Regions from separate parts of the Ensifer sp. Root127 genome, predicted to be linked through region 1. Evidence: predicted binding sites of a transcription regulator. Region 1 holds the regulator's gene; each other region holds the start of a gene.

Region 1 (3,701 bases):
AGATCGCTACAGGCGGATGCCGCTGGCCACTCGCACTCCATTACGGCGTCCAACATCATCGGAAGCATTTGCGGCGGGTATTGTTGATCAGCTGCCAGCGCCACGCTTTGAGGCGGGCGCCGGAAAATCGAAAACGCCAACGCACCTCACGCCAATCTTTGTGCCTTCATTGCCACAGCTTGAGCACCAGTGCTCGCCTTTCGCAAAGAACTGTTGAACACGGCACAGTGCCCGGCATGCTTGCTGGACTTCGGAACGAAAGCACGGTTCACATCGTTAACCAAACCATCGCCGCCACCTCTGATCTAGTGGACGTTCACCGTGCTTGCAGCCTTGCTTATCGCCTCGATTATCGCATCGCCTAACATCGCCCTCAGCGCTGCCACGGTCGACGACCTGCAAGCCGACTTCGAAACGGCCGTGCCCTGCCAGCAGATAGACGGCCGGAACGTTTGGAAGGGAACGATCGCCTACTACATCCAGTCCTTCGTCTATCAAGGCGACACGCCGGTCGCGACCGAAGCGGCCGACGCTGTGCTGCCGGAGGACAACTCCGCGGAAACCGTCAAGGAATTCGAGGACGCCTGCTCCGCGACGCAGCCGGCCTGATTCAGGCCTCCTCTAGCAGATCGCCCATCGATATTTCTGCTGATCCCTTGATGGCAGGCTATTTCCACTGCGTCCCATCGGCCGCGGCGCAACCGTGCGGCGGGTGTCCGTTGCCAAATGTCAGCTTCAGCCGGTCACAACCCCATTGATTGAGCGGCCCGGGCATCGCCGCATTCAACGCGATACCAACTTCGTCAAACGGGCTCTGCTTGTTATCCACGTATTGATACCAGCGAAACCCAAGGATCGCGGTCGCGGCGACAACGATGGTCAGCAAGATTTGAATCAGCTTCGTCATTAAACCCTCATTCCATAAACGGAAGGAGGCATATCAGCCTCGCGCGGCGCGTGCAGCGACGAGTTGGTCAATCTGCGCTTGATTGAACCAACATTCACAGAATTTTAGGCACTTGCGGAACACATATGGAACAGATAGTGTCTGTTCTTGATTTGTTTCACGCCTCTGGAGCGACTTGCCATGCTGACCCGCAAGCAACAGGAATTGCTTCTTTTCATCCATGAACGAATGAAGGAGTCCGGTGTACCGCCGTCCTTCGACGAGATGAAGGATGCACTCGACCTGGCATCCAAGTCGGGCATTCACCGGCTGATCACAGCGCTCGAGGAACGCGGCTTCATACGCCGGCTTCCCAACCGCGCCCGAGCGCTCGAAGTCATCAAACTGCCGGAAGCCTATGCTGCGAGCGCGCAGCCCCGTCGCGGGTTTTCGCCGAGCGTCATCGAGGGTAGCCTTGGCAAACCGCCCGCCCCTGCCCCCGCGGCGAAAACGCTGCCGGTTGCCGACAACAGCTCCGTGTCGGTTCCAGTGATGGGCCGCATTGCCGCCGGCGTGCCGATCTCGGCGATACAGAACAACACCCACGACATTACCGTGCCGCTCGATATGATCGGCAGCGGCGAGCACTACGCCCTTGAAGTGAAGGGTGATTCGATGATCGAGGCCGGCATTTTCGATGGCGATACGGTGATCATCCGCAATGCCACCACGGCCAATCCCGGCGATATCATCGTGGCACTAGTCGATGACGAGGAAGCAACGTTGAAACGCTTCCGGCGCAAGGGCGCTTCAATTGCTCTAGAGGCCGCCAACCCGGCCTATGAGACGCGCATCTTCGGGCCTGACCGGGTCAAGATTCAGGGCAAGCTCGTCGGCTTGATCCGCCGCTACCACTAAGCCCGTCTCACGCCAGCGCAATTCGAGGAAAAGTGCGGAGCGGTTTTCCGCCAGGAAATGCGTAAAAACAAATAGATAGAGCGCCTAGTGACTCCGTTTAAACCGGAAACGCTCTAGCCGCCTTCATGCCGGCCAGCCGCTCTCTTACTTCAACGTCTCGCCACATAGGGTAGCGAGACGGAGATTTTCGGATCGAGTGTTTTTCACGCTCGACGGATTTTACTCGTGAATCGAGTACTCGCCCAACTCGCAGAGATCCTGCTTGTCTTCAGTCGTGTCGAGACCGGAACCTTCTTCGAATTCAAAGCGCATGTCGTATTTGCAGACATCACGTCCGTCGGCGATGGTAATTTCCATGCTTTCGCCCGGATTAAGCACCTGCCGCCCGAAGACGTCGTCTTCCCACTGATCAACACCGACCGGCGATGTGTAGAAGTTCGTCAAAACGGCATTCGTCTTGTTCTTAAGCTGAAAGACGAGATCCTCAGCGCTTGCGGTGGCCGTCGTTACGGCAAGAATGGCAAGAGCAGTCAGGGCGATCTTATATTTCATTTTATGTCTTTTCCTCCATTGTTGGCTTTGTTTGACACTACCTATACGGGTCGCGCTGTTGGGATATTCATTCCCAGTTCTGTCTAGAGACAATATTTTCAGCACTGACAATAGTGACCGAATCACCATTTCGGGGCGCGTCCTCGCAAGGCCATGTCGTTGGCGACTGCGGACGTTCGCAAACTGGCGGGCAAGCGCAGCCCGGTCGAATTGCGCTTTGAAAACAGTGGTTGGCTGCGATGCGGGCAGCCTCGCTGCGCGTGTTGGACGCGCCGCATTGGCCCATGTTCCTTGCCCCCCGAAAACCGTACCTGCGTGCCGGCAGCATGTCCTTTGCGCAGGCACGCACAGCGTTTCACTTTCGACAATCGGGCTGCTATTGACGGAGAACCGCTTTAGCCAATCGCGCAGGCGCTGGGTGACTTGTTGCTTTCATCGTGCGAGGGGCTGAATCACGCGCTCGCCCGCCCTATCTACGTCACACTTTCGTTGACGCTCGCAACGAGCACGCGGCCGCTTACGCCACCGATGGCCGGTATTTCGACCGCCTTCGGATCTGCGTTCGCCTTGAACCTCGCGTGGGGCGTCGACCGCCAGCGGCATTCGCCGCTGCCAAACCTGTTGAGCGTGTGGCCGATGGCGCTCAATTCTCCTGAACGGAAACCCCGTCCTGGCCAATCTTGATCTCTACGCCGGTCGGTTTTGTTTCCTCGCGGTAGACATAGGCGCCGAGACCAATGACGGCGACGGCGAGCATGGCAATGATCAGATAGAGCCCATTACGGTTCATTCAGCAATTCCTCGCTTGGGTACGGTATGGGTAACTAGGTTCGTACCCAAGAAAGGCAACGGTGCGACGCGGACTGTTCGCTCCTCGCGCGGATGATGCAGGACGGATGCGAACGGCCGTAGGCTTTTTCTCCGCACGATCCGTTGGCCGAGCGCTCTTGCGACGCATCGGCTCGGGCCGCGGAACGTCCCCGACGTGGAGCACGAAAGCGTGCTGGCGCACGTATCGGGCACTTGGTCTGAATATGTGCCCGATGCGCGACGAGACGCCTCGTACCCCGCGCCTGAGCCCAATCGGCTGATGGCCCTACAACGAACGGCCTCAACGGGAGTGCGGTCCTCTGGATTGAGACTGCCCCCGAATGCGCTTGAGCACAAGCAACCCACCTCATAAGAAAGCTCATCAAATGCGCTTCAAAATCAGATGGATGATTGGATGAATCTCGATGTTCAGAACCTTGACGGAGCCTGCCACTGCGGAACGGTTCGCTTCAATGTGAAACTGAAGAGCGGCCTCCGCACCGCCCGCCGTTGCACTTGCTCCTATTGCCAGTTG
Region 2 (3,701 bases), on a different contig from region 1:
CGCAACGATATCGCGGCGCTTGAGGTCGAGCTCGGCGGTCTTGAGCGCAAGCTCCGCGGCCTGCATGGCGATTTCGGCGTCGCGCACGTCGACGGCGGTCACCGCGCGCGCTGTGCTGAGGTTGCGATAGCGCTCCAGTTTTTCGCGGGCACTGTCGCGCGTCAGCCGCGCCTGGTCGGCAGCAATCTTCTGGTCGTCGCTATCGAGCTTGGCGATCACCTGCCCCTGCGCCACCTTTTCGCCGGAGCGCACGAGAATTTCGGTGAGGTTGCCGGTGGCCGTCGGCGTCACGGTGACGGAGTGGATCGCCTCGCCGTTGCCGATCGCGTTCAGCCGGTCATTGACGACAGACGTTGCCGAAGGGCGAACCATGACGAGGATGGCGTCGTTGCCGCCCTGCCTGCGTCCGCCGCTGCCTTGGCCGCCCTCGCCCCCAGCGGCACCGCTCTGCTTGGAGATGGCATCGATCAGCGGATGCGAGACACCGATCGCGGCCAGCGTTTCGCCTGCTCCGGGCACGAACCGCACCCAGACGCCGGCACCCACCAAAAGCACAACGGCGCTCACCGCCAGCTGTTTCCAAACCCGCATTCATGTCTCCAAATATGCAAAACGCGCTCCTGCGCGGCACGCGCCGGCGGAACGTTCCGATTTGCCCAGAGTATCGTTGTTCGCACCTTTGTGGGCAACGGCGGAATGCCATCATTACGCAATTGTAATAAAAGCGTATTTGTTGGCGGCATGATGACATCAGCGCCATCGTGCGCCGGCAATCGCGATCGCCGTGTCATTCCATCAAAACGCACGGGACAAAGACCGTTTACAGCGATTTCCTCTGAGGTATCCTGCAACCGCTGGCAGCCATTGCCATCAGGTTTCGACCGCTTCTTGAGAGGGAAGCAAAGACATGTGCGATGCGTGCGTCGTGGAATCCGTAAAGCAGAAAATGTTGTCCCGCCGCAGCTTCTTCAAGGCAGCAGCCGTCGGCACAGCGGGCATCGCCGCCGCGAGCGCCGGTATCGCCCCGCCGGCGCTCGCCCAGGGACACACCGGCGTCACCGACCTCACCCACGAACTCTACGAGGAGTTCCCGACCTTCTTCGGCCAGCAGCAGTTCTTCCGCGAGCAAAAGTTCAGCTACGCCAAGGACAAGTTCAACCTGTTCGAGCTCCGGGTGAACGAACACACCGGCACCCATGTCGACGCGCCGCTGCATTTCTCCGCCGATGGTCTGTCGGTCGCCGAGCTGCCGGTTGAAAAGCTCGTCGTGCCACTCTGCGTCGTCGACATCCGCGAGAAGGCGTCCGCCGATGCCGATGCGCAAATAACACCCGACGACATCAAGGCCTGGGTCGCCGCCAATGGCGACATTCCGGAAAACGCCTGCGTCGCCATGCTTTCCGGTTGGGGAGCGCACCTTGGCACTGACAAGTTCCGCAATGCCGATGCAAACGGCAAGATGCACTTTCCCGGTTTCCACGCCGAGGCGGCGAAATACCTGCTCGACGAGACCAAGGCGGCCGGCATCGCCGTCGACACGCTTTCGCTCGACCATGGCCCCTCGCCTGATTTCGCCACCCACTATGCCTGGCTGCCGGAAGGCCGCTGGGGACTGGAGGCGGCCGCCAACCTCGACAAGGTGCCCGTCAAGGGCGCGACCCTCGTGCTTGGCGCGCCCAAACACCGCGGCGGCACCGGCGGTCCGGCGCGCGTGTTTGCGCTCGTCTAGAGCATACCCAGGAAAAATGCGAAGCGGTTTTCCGTGAGGAAATGCGTACAAGCAAAGAGGGATACCAACCTGCCGATCCGGCGGCGTCCGCCGCCGGACGCCCCCCGATTGACCCTATGACCAGGAGACGTCATGAGCACCATCGCCCCGCCTGCCGATCCGGAATCCGACGCGCGCGTAAAAGCCGTGTTCGACGACATTCGCGCCACCCGCAAATCGGATTTCATCAACAATATGTGGCTGTGGCTCGCCTTCGATGCCGACCTGCTGGAGCAGACCTGGCGCGACGTCAAGGCGGTGATGGCAACGCCCTCCGCGCTCGATCCGCTGGTCAAGGAAATGCTCTACATCGCCGTTTCCGTCAGCAATGGCTGCGGCTACTGCGCCCATTCGCATACGGCTGCCGCGAGAGCCAAGGGCATGAGCGACGCCGAACATGCCGATCTCTTGCGCGTGATCTCACTTGCCGCCAGAACCAACCAGCTGGCGACCGCCTTGCAGGTGCCGGTGGACGCTGCCTTCGACAGGACGGCCTGACGGCGGTGAGCGCGAGAATAAGCGGCTTCGAAATCGCCTGTCTTTCCACAGGCTTGGTGCGGGTGGCGCAGAAAACGGAATAAAAGAAGAACATCCTTTCTGGCCTTTCGCCTCCGAATCACTACATTGAGCCGCATGATGAGTGGTTTCGACGACATTCCCTTCTTCGACGAAGAGCCGGCCCCGCGCAAGCAGCCGCCAGCAACGGGCGGCATCGCCGCGCGCGCCATGGCTGCCCGCGACCGCCAGCAGCGCCCGGATTATCTCTCCGGCCTCAATCCGGAACAGGCCGAAGCGGTCGAATCTCTGGATGGCCCGGTGCTGGTTCTCGCCGGCGCCGGCACCGGCAAGACCCGGGTTCTCACCACCCGCATCGCCCATATTCTTTCCACCGGCCGCGCCTTCCCCTCGCAGATCCTTGCGGTGACCTTCACCAACAAGGCGGCGCGCGAGATGAAGGAGCGCGTCGGCGTGCTCGTCGGCCATGCGGTCGAGGGCATGCCCTGGCTCGGCACCTTCCACTCGATCGGCGTCAAGCTGTTGCGCCGCCACGCCGAGCTGGTGGGCCTGCGCTCCGACTTCACCATTCTCGACACCGACGACGTCGTCAGATTGATCAAGCAGATCATCCAGGCCGAGGGCCTCGACGACAAGCGCTGGCCGGCCAAGCAGTTCGCCGGCATGATCGACGGCTGGAAGAACAAGGGCCTCGACCCGGCGCAGATCCCCGAGGGCGATGCCCGCGCCTTTGCCAACGGCAAGGGCCGCGAGCTCTACGCCGCCTACCAGAACCGGCTGCGCACGCTGAACGCCTGCGACTTCGGCGATCTGCTGCTGCACCCGATCCGCATGTTCCGCAGCAATCCGGATGTGCTGAAGGAATACCACGACAAGTTCCGCTACATCCTCGTCGACGAATATCAGGACACCAACACCGCGCAGTACATGTGGCTGCGGCTTCTGGCGCAGCGCGCCAAGGGCGTGCCGCAGAACGTTTGCTGCGTCGGCGACGACGACCAGTCGATCTATGGCTGGCGCGGCGCGGAAGTGGACAACATCCTGCGCTTCGAAAAGGATTTCCCCGGCGCCAAGGTCATCAAGCTCGAGCGCAACTACCGCTCGACCGAGCATATTCTCGGCGCCGCCGCGCATCTGATCGCCCACAACGAGGGGCGCCTCGGCAAGACGCTGTTTACCGAACGCACCGACCCGGATGACGAGAAGGTGCAGGTGCACGCCGCCTGGGACTCCGAAGAGGAAGCCCGCGCCGTCGGCGAGGAAATCGAACAACTGCAGCGCAAGAGCCACAAGCTCAACGACATGGCGATCCTGGTGCGCGCCTCGTTCCAGATGCGCGAATTCGAAGACCGCTTCGTCACGCTCGGCCTGAACTACCGCGTCATCGGCGGCCCGCGCTTTTACGAGCGGCTCGAGA
Region 3 (3,701 bases), on a different contig from region 1:
GCCGGGGCTCGCCCCGATCTTCCTGAGCCTCACCGTCGGCCTCAGCCGGCAGGAACGCTTTCAGGTCGCCACACGCGGCTCGCTGATCGCCTTCTTCATCCTTGCCGCCTTCGCCGTCTTCGGTAACGGCATTCTCGGCCTGCTCGGCATATCCATCGGTGCCTTCCGCATCGCCGGCGGTCTGCTGCTGTTCTGGATTTCCTTCGAGATGATCTTCGAGAAGCGTCAGGAGCGAAAGGAAAAGACCGGCGAAAACGCCACCACCAAGGACCACATCCACAATATCGCGGTGTTCCCGCTTGCCCTGCCGCTGATTGCCGGGCCGGGCGCGATCTCCGCGACGATCCTGCTTGCCGGCTCGTTCCCGACGGCGGTCGAGCGCACGCAGCTGTTGATCGTCATCGCGCTGTCGATGGTCAGTCTTTTCCTGGCGCTTGTCATCGCCGAACGCATCGACCGTTTTCTCGGCGTCACCGGCCGGGCAATCCTCACGCGCCTGCTTGGGGTCATCCTGGCGGCACTTGCAGTCCAGTTCGTCGTCGACGGCGTGAAATCGGCAATGGCGGTCTGAGGCCATCGGGACGTTTGAGCGCTTCCGCTTTGGATAGAGTTGCGGAAGCGTCCCGTCTCCTGGTCATACGCACTTCCGGACGGAAAACCGCTTCGCACTTTTCCTGGAAATGCTCCAACCGACAGAAACGTTCATTCGAACGCAAAAAGGGCCGGTTTCCCGGCCCTTTTTCAATGTCACGATATTGCCATTAAAGGCCCGTGCCGTTCCAGTCTGCTCACCAAAGGGCGTCCGCAACTGAAAATCGCCGTGTTCGCGTGGCTCAGAACGGGATGTCGTCGTCGAGATCGCGCGAGAAGTTGCCGCCACTCTGGCTGCCCTGACCACCCTGGCCGCCGCCGGAGCGACCGCCGCCGGAGGACTGGCGCGGCTGCTGATCGTAGTCGTCGTAGCCGCCGCCAGCGCCGCCACCGAAATCGCTGGAGCCGCCACGGCCGGCGCCGGAGCCGCCGCCCTCGCCGCGACCATCAAGCATGGTCAGCGTCGAGTTGAAGCCCTGCAGCACGATTTCGGTCGAGTAACGATCATTGCCCGTCTGGTCCTGCCATTTGCGGGTCTGCAGCGCGCCTTCGATATAGAGCTTCGCGCCCTTCTTGACGTATTGCTCGACGACCTTGCACAGGCCTTCGTTGAAGACGACGACGGTGTGCCATTCGGTCTTTTCCTTGCGCTCGCCGCTGTTGCGGTCACGCCAGGTTTCCGATGTGGCAATGCGCAGGTTGGCGATCGGCCGGCCGTCCTGCGTGCGCCGGATTTCCGGGTCCGCCCCGACGTTTCCGACCAAGATCACCTTGTTGACGCTACCAGCCATATTGCTTTTCCCGTGGTTTTGCCGCGCCGCCGGCACGGCTTTCGAATTTCAAGAACGCGTATCTTAGCGGTCCGCTGCCGCGGATACGCCCCGCATCGTACATAATCCACAACAGATTTAGTCGATTTGCGTGTTGTTTGTTCTTTCTTTGTTCTAATATTTCCCTATGATCCTGTCAACCGAATCGAAATGGCCACCAGTTTTGCCGATTGCGCCTCGACATGGGCGTTAGCGTCATTACATAGGGGGCTTTCAACCGACATGCAAAAGCTGGCTTCCGATGAGCGAACTCAAGACCATCTCCATTCGTGGCGCGCGCGAGCACAATCTCAAGGGCATCGATCTCGATCTGCCGCGCAACAAGCTGATCGTGATGACAGGGCTTTCCGGCTCCGGCAAGTCGTCGCTCGCCTTCGATACGATCTATGCCGAAGGCCAGCGTCGCTACGTTGAGAGCCTGTCTGCCTATGCGCGCCAGTTCCTCGAGATGATGCAGAAGCCGGATGTCGACCAGATCGACGGCCTGTCGCCGGCAATCTCGATCGAGCAGAAGACGACCTCGCGCAACCCGCGCTCGACGGTCGGCACCGTGACCGAGATCTACGACTACATGCGCCTGCTGTTTGCGCGCGTCGGTGTGCCCTATTCGCCGGCGACCGGCCTGCCGATCGAAAGCCAGACAGTCAGCCAGATGGTCGACCGTGTGCTCGCCTTCGGCGAAGGCACGCGTCTTTATATTCTTGCGCCGCTCGTGCGCGGCCGTAAGGGCGAGTACAAGAAGGAACTCGCCGAACTGATGAAGAAGGGCTTTCAGCGCGTTAAGGTCGACGGCACCTTCTACGAGATCGCCGAGGTTCCTGCCCTCGACAAGAAGTACAAGCATGACATCGACGTCGTCGTCGACCGTGTCGTCGTGCGGCCCGATCTCGCCTCGCGGCTTGCTGACAGCTTGGAAACATGCCTGACGCTGGCCGACGGTCTCGCCGTTGCCGAATTCGCCGACAAGCCGCTGCCGCCGGAAGAAACCGCGGCCGGTGGCTCGGCCAACAAGTCGCTCAACGAAACCCATGAGCGCGTGCTGTTTTCGGAAAAGTTCGCCTGCCCGGTCTCCGGCTTTACGATTTCCGAGATCGAGCCGCGCCTGTTCTCATTCAACAATCCCTTCGGTGCCTGCCCGACCTGCGATGGCCTCGGCAGCCAGCAGAAGATCGACGAGGCGCTGATCGTACCAGAGCATAACAGGACGCTGCGTGATGGCGCGATCGCGCCTTGGGCCAAATCGTCGTCGCCCTATTACAACCAGACGCTGGAAGCGCTCGGCAAGGTTTTCGGATTCAAGCTCGGCAATCGCTGGAGCGAACTGTCCGTCGACGCGCAGAAAGCCATCCTGCACGGCACCGAAGAGAAGATCGTCTTTCATTATGAAGACGGCGCTCGCTCCTACAACACCACCAAGAATTTCGAAGGCATCGTGCCCAACCTCGAGCGCCGCTGGAAGGAAACCGACAGCGCCTGGGCGCGCGAGGAGATCGAGCGCTATATGTCGGCTGCCCCCTGCCCGGCCTGCGCTGGCTTCCGCCTGAAGCCGGAGGCGCTCGCCGTCAAGATCGACACGCTGCATATCGGCCAGGTCACCGAGATGTCGATCCGCATCGCACGGGACTGGTTCGAGGCATTGCCGGGACATCTCAACACCAAGCAGAACGAGATCGCCGTTCGCATCCTCAAGGAGATCCGCGACCGCCTGCGGTTCCTCAACGATGTCGGTCTCGAATATCTCAGCCTGTCGCGCAACTCCGGCACGCTGTCGGGTGGTGAAAGCCAGCGTATTCGCTTGGCATCGCAGATCGGCTCTGGTCTGACGGGCGTGCTCTACGTGCTCGACGAACCGTCGATCGGCCTGCACCAGCGCGACAACGCCCGCCTGCTCGAGACGCTGCGCCATTTGCGCGACATCGGCAACACGGTCATCGTCGTCGAGCATGACGAGGACGCTATCCTGACGGCCGACTATGTCGTCGACATCGGCCCGGCCGCCGGCATCCATGGCGGCGAGGTCATCGCCCAGGGTTCGCCTGCCGACGTGATGTCCAATCCGAAGTCGCTGACCGGCAAGTATCTCTCCGGTGAACTGTCGGTTGCCGTCCCGAGCGAACGCCGCAAGGCGAAAAAGAAAAAGGAAATCACCGTCGTCGGTGCACGCGCCAACAACCTGAAGAACGTCACGGCGTCCATTCCGCTCGGCATTTTCACCGCGGTTACGGGCGTGTCCGGTGGCGGCAAGTCCACCTTCCTGATCGAGACGCTCTACAAGGCCGC
Region 4 (3,701 bases), on a different contig from region 1:
TAGAAAAGGAAGTCTATAGCTCATGAAATGGAACTGGACGCAGCAAGGCTGGCCCGAATTCAGTTTTGACGCTTCCCGGCTTGAGCCGCTTGAACGGCAATTCCTTTTGTCATCTGGTGAGGTCATCGGCGCAATCCGCCACGTCAGCGACAATGAACGCGATCAACTACGCATAGAGTTGATCAGCGAAGAGGCGGTGAAGACATCGCAAATCGAGGGAGAAATGCTCGATCGTTTGAGCGTCCAATCCTCTTTGCGCCGACAGTTCGGTCTAGAAGCAGACAGCCGGCCGATCAAGCCGCAGGAACGCGGGATCGCAGAAATGATGGCCGACGTCTATGGCACTTGGTCGCGGCCTCTGGACCATGAAACGCTCTTTCGGTGGCATGGAATGTTGATGACGGGAAACCGTCATATGGGAACGATTGGTACATACCGAATACACGAAGATGCCATGCAGATCGTATCTGGTCGCCACGATAAACCTATCATCCACTTTGAAGCGCCACCGTCAGTACGAATACCGGACGAGATGGCCGCCTACGTGGATTGGTTCAACAAATCCGCAACTCACGGTGAAGCCCCCCTCCCCGCTTTGACACGTGCTGGTATCGGCCATATTTATTTCGAGAGCATCCATCCTTTCGAAGATGGCAACGGTAGGCTCGGTCGAGCGATTTCCGAAAAATCACTTGCACAGAATATTGGACAACCAAGTCTCATTGCACTCGCCTTCACGATTGAGCTTGCCCGAAAGGAATACTACAGCCAGTTGGAGAAAAACCAGCGCACGTTGGATATCACCGAATGGCTGATCTACTTCGCGCAGACCATCCTGGAAGCGCAACAGACGACATTGCGTCGGATCGACTTTTACCTCGACAAGGCGCAATTCTATGATCGGTTTCGCGGGCAGTTCAACGAGCGGCAGGAAAAGGCGGTCGCCCGCATGTTCCGTGAAGGCCCTTCGGGATTTAGAGGCGGGCTGAGCGCCGAGAACTACATCGCGATCACACAAACCTCGCGAGCGACCGCCACTCGTGATCTTCACGACTTGGTGGAAAAAGGCGCACTTGTGCGAACCGGCGAACGTCGCCATACGCGGTATTCCCTCAGCCTAACTGAGACGAAAATGCACGATCCGGGATTCAGAGGCGCCTTTGATCAGGCATGAGTTGCTACAGGCCAACGGTATTTGAAATAACGCATGAGAAACCTTCCATGAGCAAATCGTCGAGAGACAAACTTGGCCCAGTTGCTGCACGGGACACGGATGTGTTGAAAGCGCAGGCAATCAATGCGCTACTCACACAGCCGATTGCCATTCTTCCCATGAAGCCCGGCGATCCAATCCGACCCTTCGGGCTCGGACTCTGGCCTGAAATCAGACCCCTTCTGCGGCCTGGCCTTAGCGTCTCGACCCTGCGCCGCGCGACCGGAACCTTTCTCCACTCAAAGAGATACCATCTAGCGATCGCGCAGCTAGGCTCCGTCCGCCACGATATAAACGGCACAGCGATAGGCCTAGTATCGGACACAGACGGGCTGGCGGCCGAGCAAAAAATTGAAAGCTTGAGAAAGCGCGATGAAGCCCGAAAGGCAGCGGCACCTGCGGTTGTCCGATCCATCCCACTTTCGAAGGCTGACATGATCCCGCGCTGCTCTGTTCAATCGGGACAATCCGCCGGGTTAAATCAGGGCGAGCGGCATCGAGCAGCAGCGGCTGCTCGCCCGCGGAAAATGTCTTAGTCGCCGCGCGTGCCGATGAAGGTAGTCGGCTTCGAGCGCCAGCGAGAATGAGCGTACCAGGCGCCGGCAGCGCAGCTGACAGAGCCCGTTCGCGCGCGGTTTGACCGGTTAAAAAGCCTCGTCTCGGAGGATCAGCATCGCGACGGCCAACGCCGGGATCCGGGAAGCCTAGGCCCGGCAAGCCGCTCCAATTGAAAAGCGCCCTGCCTTCACCTGCCCGACCTGACCAGCAAACCTGCGTATCGATGATACCCGTCTCTGGCGGCCGCTGGATCATCATTGAGACGATGCAGGGCGCATGCTTACGAGGGCCCCGGCGATGCGCTTTCTCTCGCCAGGCGGAAACGCTGCGATCGATTCCGCAAATCGATGTGGCGAGCGGACGACAACTTCCGTCGAGATCCGGCTTTCGATCTCCGACTGCCATACCGGACGGCGGGCAGCCTAAATCGTTCACGCTTGCAGATCGTGAACCGTTTGGCTGAGAGAGGAGCCCAGGACCTGGTCGCCGCGTGCGGATCATCTAATGGTCGCCGGTATACTCTGAACGGGCTCTCTACCGGGTGCGGCGCTCACTTCTAATGAAGGGCCGACGATACAGGCGACGATCGACAGATGGTTGGAACCCGCACGCGCCCTGGAACGTTTAGAGAACGAATTCAGGAGGGTGTTATGACTGTCAATCCGAAAACCGATCCTTCTTCCAACACACAGAAAGACCCCGACGATTGGGTCAGCGGCGACGAGCCGATGACCGGTGCGCAGCGGTCCTATCTGAAGACCCTGTCGGAGCAGGCGCATCAGCCCGAGGCCTATGCTGAGGATCTGACCAAGGCGGAAGCATCCAAGAAGATCGACGAACTGAAGCAGTCGCTCGATTTGGAATGAATCGCCGCGTGCGGCCACCATGCATTGAAGCCGATAGCCGAGGACGCACAGTGACATCACGAATCTCTGGAACTTTTTTCACGAGAGGCGATTTTTGCTGATTAAGCCAGCCCGGTCACGCTGCGAAACAGCCAACGTCGAGAATACGGCCATGCAACACGAAGACACCAGACAACAGTATAGCAAGGTGGTTCACGGCTGGAATCAGCGGTACGACCTGGAAGAGTTCACCCGCGCGCACCGGCTTATGCCCCTTGTCGCACGTGAACTGTTTGAGAAATTCGGACCATACAAAATCGACCTCGATCGAAAGGTCGCCGAGCTCGGAGAAGTGGGAAAATCTAATCGTGGGCACTAGTCGAGAGTTCCTCTACGCGCCCCTAGACGACCAGGCGGTCGTTCCCTCCATCTGTCGGCCGCCTGGAATAAACTTTTCTCACAGATAGCAGCTCGCTTCGCGAGCACGACGCGCTTAACTGTGGGGCGGCTGCACCCGTCAAAAAAACGGCCCCCGTAATAGAGGCCATAATCGCATTGCCAAGTCCAACTTACTACGATGTCTGCTCAGGTGGAATACCCTTCTCCACCAGCCGAGCCTTACAGAAGACCATTGCCGTGTCCCGGGCCAGCAGCCCATGCTGCCGACCGTGAGGCGATCGACCTCCACGATTTCGGGCTTGTCGCCGTGTTCCGGCAACCCAGCCAGGCGATCGCCTGTGCATTCGATCTTCGGAGCCGCCTGAATCAAATCGGCCTGAATGTGCAAGCAGCCATCCACATCGGCGAGTGCGGAAGACACCACGGCCATGCCGGCCCGGTCCTGCAGCTTGCAGCGGGACTTGCGGGCTGCGCGAGACCGGGCGATATCATCGCCTCCCACACCGTGCGCGATCTCGCCATCGGTACAAACCTCTCCTTTGATCCACGCGGGGAGCTCGACCTGCCCGGAATCCCCGGCCCATGGCGGTACTTTTCCGTTGGCCCGGTTTTGGCCATGCCCCGTACGGGAGCATCCAATGAATTACCGGAAGATAATTGACCCGATCGGGAGCACCCGGCTGCCT

Evidence for each region. The regulator LexA, encoded in region 1, represses DNA repair genes until DNA is damaged. The targets are predictions, from matches to a motif close to TGTTCNNNNTGTGTTCNG.
Region 2: a site for LexA is predicted at 2,342-2,359, ahead of ASD03_RS28530 (UvrD-helicase domain-containing protein). Genes of this name have one in related genera too.
Region 3: a site for LexA is predicted at 1,521-1,538, ahead of uvrA (excinuclease ABC subunit UvrA). Genes of this name have one in related genera too.
Region 4: a site for LexA is predicted at 2,388-2,405, ahead of ASD03_RS22370 (DUF3072 domain-containing protein). Genes of this name have one in related genera too.

The regions. Positions count from the first base shown of each region.
Region 1 covers NZ_LMDX01000011.1:10,767-14,467, forward strand. Annotated here, with positions in the region: gene ASD03_RS13090 (hypothetical protein) at 322-609, shown strand; gene ASD03_RS13095 (hypothetical protein) at 668-907, opposite strand; gene lexA (transcriptional repressor LexA) at 1,088-1,804, shown strand; gene ASD03_RS13105 (hypothetical protein) at 2,024-2,356, opposite strand; gene ASD03_RS39975 (hypothetical protein) at 3,000-3,146, opposite strand; gene ASD03_RS13110 (GFA family protein) at 3,582-3,701, shown strand, end outside.
Region 2 covers NZ_LMDX01000034.1:222,888-226,588, reverse strand. Annotated here, with positions in the region: gene ASD03_RS28545 (efflux RND transporter periplasmic adaptor subunit) at 1-591, opposite strand, end outside; gene ASD03_RS28540 (cyclase family protein) at 908-1,729, shown strand; gene ASD03_RS28535 (carboxymuconolactone decarboxylase family protein) at 1,862-2,266, shown strand; gene ASD03_RS28530 (UvrD-helicase domain-containing protein) at 2,402-3,701, shown strand, end outside.
Region 3 covers NZ_LMDX01000012.1:502,431-506,131, reverse strand. Annotated here, with positions in the region: gene ASD03_RS16970 (MarC family protein) at 1-571, shown strand, start outside; gene ASD03_RS16965 (single-stranded DNA-binding protein) at 834-1,382, opposite strand; gene uvrA (excinuclease ABC subunit UvrA) at 1,663-3,701, shown strand, end outside.
Region 4 covers NZ_LMDX01000023.1:21,441-25,141, reverse strand. Annotated here, with positions in the region: gene ASD03_RS22380 (Fic family protein) at 23-1,174, shown strand; gene ASD03_RS22375 (ProQ/FINO family protein) at 1,171-1,749, shown strand; gene ASD03_RS22370 (DUF3072 domain-containing protein) at 2,422-2,637, shown strand; gene ASD03_RS39245 (hypothetical protein) at 2,753-2,992, opposite strand.